One region of the Cellulosimicrobium sp. BMG9.23 genome, then DNA from elsewhere that is predicted to be linked to it. Evidence: predicted binding sites of a transcription regulator. Region 1 holds the regulator's gene; the other holds the start of a gene.

Evidence for each region. The regulator LexA, encoded in region 1, represses DNA repair genes until DNA is damaged. The targets are predictions, from matches to a motif close to TCGAACANNTGTTCGA.
Region 2: the regulator LexA is predicted to act here: its motif matches at 2,083-2,098, upstream of uvrA (excinuclease ABC subunit UvrA).

The regions. Positions count from the first base shown of each region.
Region 1 covers NZ_JBZGBZ010000010.1:141,860-145,238, forward strand. Annotated here, with positions in the region: gene AC4H2G_RS18310 (ATP-dependent DNA helicase) at 1-39, shown strand, start outside; gene AC4H2G_RS18315 (L-lactate dehydrogenase) at 65-1,081, shown strand; gene lexA (transcriptional repressor LexA) at 1,190-1,918, opposite strand; gene AC4H2G_RS18325 (LysM peptidoglycan-binding domain-containing protein) at 2,314-2,757, shown strand; gene nrdR (transcriptional regulator NrdR) at 3,167-3,379, shown strand, end outside.
Region 2 covers NZ_JBZGBZ010000006.1:318,293-321,671, forward strand. Annotated here, with positions in the region: gene AC4H2G_RS12460 (TerC family protein) at 1-48, shown strand, start outside; gene AC4H2G_RS12465 (YciI family protein) at 53-352, opposite strand; gene AC4H2G_RS12470 (Type 1 glutamine amidotransferase-like domain-containing protein) at 467-1,210, shown strand; gene AC4H2G_RS12475 (MBL fold metallo-hydrolase) at 1,266-1,991, opposite strand; gene uvrA (excinuclease ABC subunit UvrA) at 2,128-3,379, shown strand, end outside.

The DNA of each region.
Region 1 (3,379 bases):
GCTGCCGCTGCGCTGAGGCGCCTCGCCGCCCTAGGCTGAGCGAAGACCACGAGACGGAGGCGCGATGAGCGACGCTGGCACCACCTTGCCCACCCGTGACGAGAGCCGTGGAGGCCAGGGTTCGCGGGCAGGAGCGCGGACCACGAAGCTGGCCATCGTCGGGGCCGGAGCCGTCGGGTCGACTCTCGCGTACGCGGCGCTCATGCGGGGTGCGGCCCGGACCGTCGCCATGCTGGACGTCAACCGGGCCAAGGTCGAGGCCGAGGTGCTCGACCTCCAGCACGGCATCCAGTTCATGCCGATGGCGAAGGTCGAGGGATCCGACGACGTCGCGGTGTGCGCGGGCGCCGACGTCGTGGTGGTGACGGCGGGGGCGAAGCAGAAGCAGGGCCAGACGCGCCTCGACCTCGCCGAGGGCACCATCGGCCTCATGCGCACGATCCTCCCGGGGCTCGTGGAGGTCGCGCCGGACGCCGTCTACGTCATGGTGACGAACCCCGTCGACATCGTCACCTACGCGGCGCTGAAGTTCTCCGGCCTGCCGCCCCAACGCCTGTTCGGCAGCGGCACCGTGCTCGACTCGTCGCGCCTGCGCTTCCTCGTCGCGCAGCACTGCGGCGTCGCGGTCCAGAACGTCCACGCCTACATCGCCGGGGAGCACGGCGACAGCGAGATCCCCCTCTGGAGCTCGGCGACGATCGGCGGCGTCCCCCTGCTCGACTGGCCCGGGATCGCGGGCCACCCTCCGCTGTCCGAGGACGCGCGCGAGGAGATCGCGCACGAGGTGGTCCACTCCGCCTACCGGATCATCGAGGGCAAGGGCGCGACGAACTACGCCGTCGGCCTCGCCGGGATCCGCATCATCGAGGCGGTCCTCGGCGACGAGCACCGACTCCTGCCCGTCTCGACGCTCCTGGACGGTGACTACGGGATCGACGACGTGTGCCTGTCGCTGCCGACGCTCATCGACCGCCGGGGCGCGAGCGAGCGTGTCGAGGTCCCGCTCTCCGGCGCCGAGCTGGCCGGTCTCCGCAGCTCGGCGGAGTCCTTGCGCGCCGTCGCGCGGCAGTTCGGCCTGTAGGAGCACCGCACGACGACGGGCCGGTGATCCCCGGCGAGGGATCACCGGCCCGTCGTCGCGGGGCCGTTCAGGCTGCGACGGCCCGCGAGGATCCGGGCAGCCCCGCGATCAGAGGCTGCGCAGGACGGACACCACGCGCCCGAGAACCTGTGCGTCGTCGCCGGCGATCGGCTCGTACGCGGCGTTGTGGGGCACGAGCCAGACGTGCCCGTCGCCCCGCTTGAACGTCTTGACGGTCGCCTCGCCGTCGATCATCGCGGCGACGATCTCGCCGTTCTCCGCGACGTTCTGCCGACGTACGACGACCCAGTCCCCGTCGCAGATGGCGGCGTCGATCATCGAGTCGCCCTGCACCCGCAGGAGGAAGAGCTCGCCGTCGCCGACGAGCTGGCGCGGCAGCGGGAAGACGTCCTCGACGACCTGCTCGGCGAGGATCGGCCCGCCCGCGGCGATCCGGCCCACCACGGGGACGTACGACGGCGCAGGGTGCGCCTCGTCGTGCACCTGCTCGTCGGCGACGCGGACCAAAGGAGCGGCACGGCGGCCGCTGTCCGGCTGCACGACCTCGATGGCGCGCGGACGGTTCGGGTCCCGACGCAGGTACCCCTTGCGCTCGAGCGTGGTGAGCTGGTGCTTGACCGAGGACGGGCTCGTCAGGCCGACGGCCTCACCGATCTCCCGCATGCTCGGCGGGTAGCCGCGCTGCTCGACGCACGAGCGGATCGTGTCGAGGACCAGGCGCTGTCGTGGGGTCAGGCCGTCGCTGCCCGCCGTGCCGTCAGGAAGCTCGCGCACCTCGGCGAGCCCCGCACTCGTGTCCCTGCCTCGTCCCGCCATCGTGGTCTCCGCCCTCGTCGCCTCGCGGTCGACGCCCCGGCCGGAGAAATCCTGCACTCCGTACCTGACGCCGCTCTCCTCGTCGGTGGTGCCCACGGCGCGGCCGGGGCACCGGTCGACCTGATCCGGTGCGTCGTCCCAGGCGGGAGGCGTTCCGGGCCAGACCTGTCGTGGACATGTCCGGCGAACCGACCTGGTCCCAGGTTAGGGGAGAGCGCACCACGAATCAAACATCTGTTCGAGCATGTCTCGACTCCGTGGGCGGATCGTGGTAGACCTTCGTACAGGTGTTCTACGCACAGGTGTTCGATCCGGCATCGGGTCGACGACGCAACCTCGCCGGGTCGGAGCGACCGGGGAAGGCGCTCCGGCGCCGGCGAGGGACGGAGGTAGTGATGACGAGTGTGACGTGTAGCGGCATCGAAGCCCTGGGCGACCAGCGCACCCAGCGCGGCCGGTACGGCCGGCGCGCCCGGCTCGGGCAGCAGAGCCAGCGCGCCCGGGTCGGGCACGGCGGGACGAGGCCCCGCGACGAGGTCTCGCCCGACGCACCGCTGCGGCTCACGCTGCGAGGGCGGATCGTCCTGGTCGCCCTCCTGGCGCTCCTGGTCGTGCTGGGCGCCCGCGTGGGCAGCGCCGTCGCGGGCTCGGCGGGGGAGCCCGAGGAGGTCCGGGTCCACGTGGTCGCGGCGGGCGAGACCCTGTGGGACCATGCCGCAGCCCTCGCCTCGCCCGGCGAGGACGTGCGCGACGTCGTGGCCCGGATCGTCGAGCTCAACGGCCTGCCGTCGTCGGGCCTCCAGGCCGGACAGCGGCTGCTGCTCCCGGTCGACGCGTGAGCCGTGTCGCCGGTGTGACCTACGACACGCCCCCGGAGGCGTCCGCCTGTGCGCCTGGGGTTGCGCTCCAGGTTTAGGTCGCCCTAAGTTAGTGTCACCTCACTCGCCGGGCTGGGGGGCCGGGCAGGAGGCGGGGTCCGCGGTCAGCCGCGACCCGTGAGCACGTCGGCGCGCGCGAGGCGAGTCGCGCGCGAGATGGGGACGGGGGCGTCCCGACGGGGGCGACCGGCAACGGTCGCCCCCGTTCTGCGTCTCCAGGCTCCGCTCAGCTCCCGCATCTGCTGCGTCGTCGGGTGTCGTCGGGTGTCGTCGGGCGTCGGCGTGTTGCACCGTCGTGGGGCGGCGTCATACGTTCGTCGCGCCGCCCTCGCCCTGCGAGGTGCCGGGGACCCAGTCGAGGAGAGCCGTCATGCACTGCCCGTTCTGCCGCCACGCGGACTCGCGTGTCGTCGACTCGCGGACGTCCGACGACGGTGCGTCGATCCGTCGCCGGCGTCAGTGCCCCCAGTGCCAACGTCGCTTCACGACGATCGAGACGGCGAGCCTGTCCGTCGTCAAGCGGTCCGGCGTCACCGAGCCCTTCTCGCGCGAGAAGATCGTCAACGGCGTCCGCAAGGCGTGC
Region 2 (3,379 bases), on a different contig from region 1:
GACGAGGGCCGGTCCCCGGTGGAGGACGCGCCGGTCGACGCACGGTAGCGCGTCAGGCGCGGTGCGCCCAGTCCCCGATCACGGGCGACCACGGGCGCACCGTGCGGTCGGCCACGAGGCCCGCGCGCGCGAACGGGTCGGCGTCGAGGATCTCGGCCACCGCGGCGGGCGACGCGGCGTCGAGCACGAGGAGCGCGCCGGCAGCGGCGTCCTCCGTGGCGGGGAGCGGTCCCGACGCGAGGAGCGTCCCCTGCTCGTGCAGCCCGCGGAGGAAGGCCCGGTGCTCGGCCCGGACCGCGTCGAGCTCGGCGGGACGGTCGGGGTAGACGTAGGTCACGGCGTGGATCGGCATGGCGCCATTGAAGCAGGGCCCCGCGTCGGTACGGGCGCCCGTCCGCGACGTCGGCACGTGCTGCGGCCGGAATGTCGTGGCCGCAGGTGCGCAGGGCGTCTAGGGTCGCGGGGCATGAGCGACCTCACGATCCTCGCGACGTCGGGCGGATACGCACCCGGGCACCGGACGCGCCTCGCGCTCGGGCCGATCCTCCACCACGCGGCGGAGCTCGCCGGCGCTCAGGGCGCGCCGCGCGTTTGCCACGTCGGCACCGCCGGTGGTGACCAGTCGTGGTTCCACGCCGAGCTCGACGAGGCCGCGCGCGTCGCCGGGGTGCGGATGTCGCACCTCTCCCTGTTCAGCATGCCCAACGTCGACGACGTCGAGGGCTACTTGCGCGAGCACGACGTCGTGTGGGTCGGGGGCGGCTCCGTCGTCAACCTCCTCGCGGTGTGGCGGGCGCACGGCCTGCCCGAGATCCTGCGGACCGTGGGGGAGAGCGGCGTCGTGCTCGCGGGTATCAGCGCCGGGAGCCTGTGCTGGCACGTCGGTGGCCCGACGGACTCGTTCGGGCCCACGCTGCAGCCCGTCACCGACGGGCTCGCGTTCGTGCCGTACGGCAACGGCGTCCACTACGACGCCGAGCCCGGACGCCGCCCGCTCCTGCAGCGACTCGTCGCGGACGGGACGCTGCCCACGTCGTACGCGACGGACGACGGCGTGGGCCTGGTCTACCGGGGTGGGCACCTCGTGGAGGCGGTCACCGAGGTCCGCGGCGCCGGAGCGTGGGAGGTGCGGCGCGAGGTCGACGCCGACGGTGCGCCGACGGCGGCCGAGGCGCGCCTCGAACCGCGCGTGCTGCGCGGCGCCCGCTGACCCCGCTGACGCCCGCTGACGCCCGCTGACGCCCGCTGACGCCCCCGCACCGACGTCACCAGCCGCGGTCTCGCCACGCCGCGAGGTGGGGGCGCTCCGCGCCGAGCGTCGTGTCCGCGCCGTGGCCGGGGTAGACCCACGTGTCGTCGCCGAACCGGTCGAACACCCGCTCCGTGACGTCGCCGAGGAGCCGTGCGAACCGTCGGGGGTCGCGGTCGGTGTTCCCCACGCCCCCGGGGAAGAGCGAGTCGCCGGTGAACAGGTGCACGCGGCCGGCCGCCGCGTCGGGTGCGTGCGTGCGCGACGGCTCGCGGTAGGCGAGCGCGATCGACCCCGGGGTGTGCCCGCGCAGGGCCACCACCTCGAGGAGCGACCGCCCGACGGCGACCGTGTCACCGTGGCGGAGCCTGCGGCCGACGGGGACGCCGGTCGTCGACGTGACCGCGTCGGCGTCCGCGTCACCGACCGCGAGGACGGCACCGGTCGCGGCCAGCACGTCGGCCAGCGCCCCGACATGGTCGTGGTGGCGGTGGGTCGTGACGACCGTCGTCAACCGACCTGCGGGCACGTGACCGGGCTCGTGGACCGTCTCGGCGAGCAGGGCGACCAGCCGGCGCGGCTCGGCCGCGGCGTCGACGAGGACCCGCTCGCCGGCGCGCCGGCACGTGAGGACGTACGCGTTGTTCGCCAGGGGACCGACCGCCACCTTGCAGATCTCGAGCTCGTCGAGCCGGCGGACGTCCGCCGGCCCTCCCACCACGACCTCGCCCGTGTACGTCATGCGCACAGTCTGCCGGTCGGGCGACGGTCTACCGGCGTGGACCTCCGGGGACCGGGACGTGCGGATCCGGGGGAGAGGCATCGAAACAGCGTCGAACATCTGTGCGAGTGTCGGTGGTCGGTCGTACCATTCTTCGGTGAGCAATCGCCTCGTCATCTCCGGTGCCCGTGAGCACAATCTCCGCGACGTCGACCTCGACCTCCCGCGCGACCAGCTCATCGTCTTCACCGGCCTGTCGGGCTCCGGGAAGTCGTCCCTCGCGTTCGACACGATCTTCGCCGAGGGGCAGCGACGGTACGTCGAGTCCCTGTCCGCGTACGCCCGGCAGTTCCTCGGTCAGATGGACAAGCCGGACGTCGACTTCATCGAAGGGCTGTCGCCCGCGGTGTCGATCGACCAGAAGTCGACCAACCGCAACCCGCGGTCGACGGTGGGCACCATCACCGAGGTCTACGACTACCTGCGCCTGCTCTTCTCGCGCGCGGGCACGCAGCACTGCCCGGTGTGCGGCGAGCGGGTGACCGCCCAGACGCCGCAGCAGATCGTCGACCGCCTGCTCGAGCTGCCCGAGGGCACGCGCTACCAGGTGCTCGCGCCGGTCGTGCGCGGTCGCAAGGGCGAGTACTCGGAGCTCTTCAAGGAGCTGCAGGCCAAGGGCTTTGCCCGCGCGCGCGTCGACGGCGAGGTGCGCACCCTCACCGACCCGCCGGCGCTCGAGAAGAAGCTCAAGCACGACATCGAGGTGGTCGTGGACCGGCTCGTCGCGCGCGAGGGCGTGCAGCGCCGGCTCACCGACTCGGTCGAGACGGCGCTCGGCCTCGCGGGCGGCCTGGTCGTCGTCGAGCTGGTCGACGCCGAGGCCGACGACCCTGCACGGGAACGTCGGTTCTCCGAGAAGCGCGCGTGCCCCAACGACCACGAGCTCGCGCTCGACGAGGTCGAGCCGCGCACGTTCTCCTTCAACGCCCCCTATGGCGCGTGCCCCGAGTGCACGGGCATCGGCTTCCGTCTCGAGGTGGACCCGGACCTCGTGATCCCGGACGAGGAGAAGTCGCTCGCCGAGGGCGCGGTCGCGCCGTGGGCGCAGGTCTCGTCCGAGTACTTCGAGCGTGTCCTCACGGCGCTCGCGGACGACCTGGGCTTCTCGATGGACACCCCGTGGCGGGCGCTGCCCGAGCGTGCGAGGACGGCGGTCCTGCACGGGCAGAACCACGAGGTGCACGTCCGGTACAAGAACCGCTGGGGGCGCGAGCGCCAGTACTCGACCGGCTTCGAGGGCGTCATCACGTTCCTCGAGCGTCGTCACTCCGAGACCGAGTCCGACTGGTCGAAGGAGAAGTACGAGGCGTACATGCGCGAGGTGCCGTGCCCGGTGTGCCGCGGTGCGC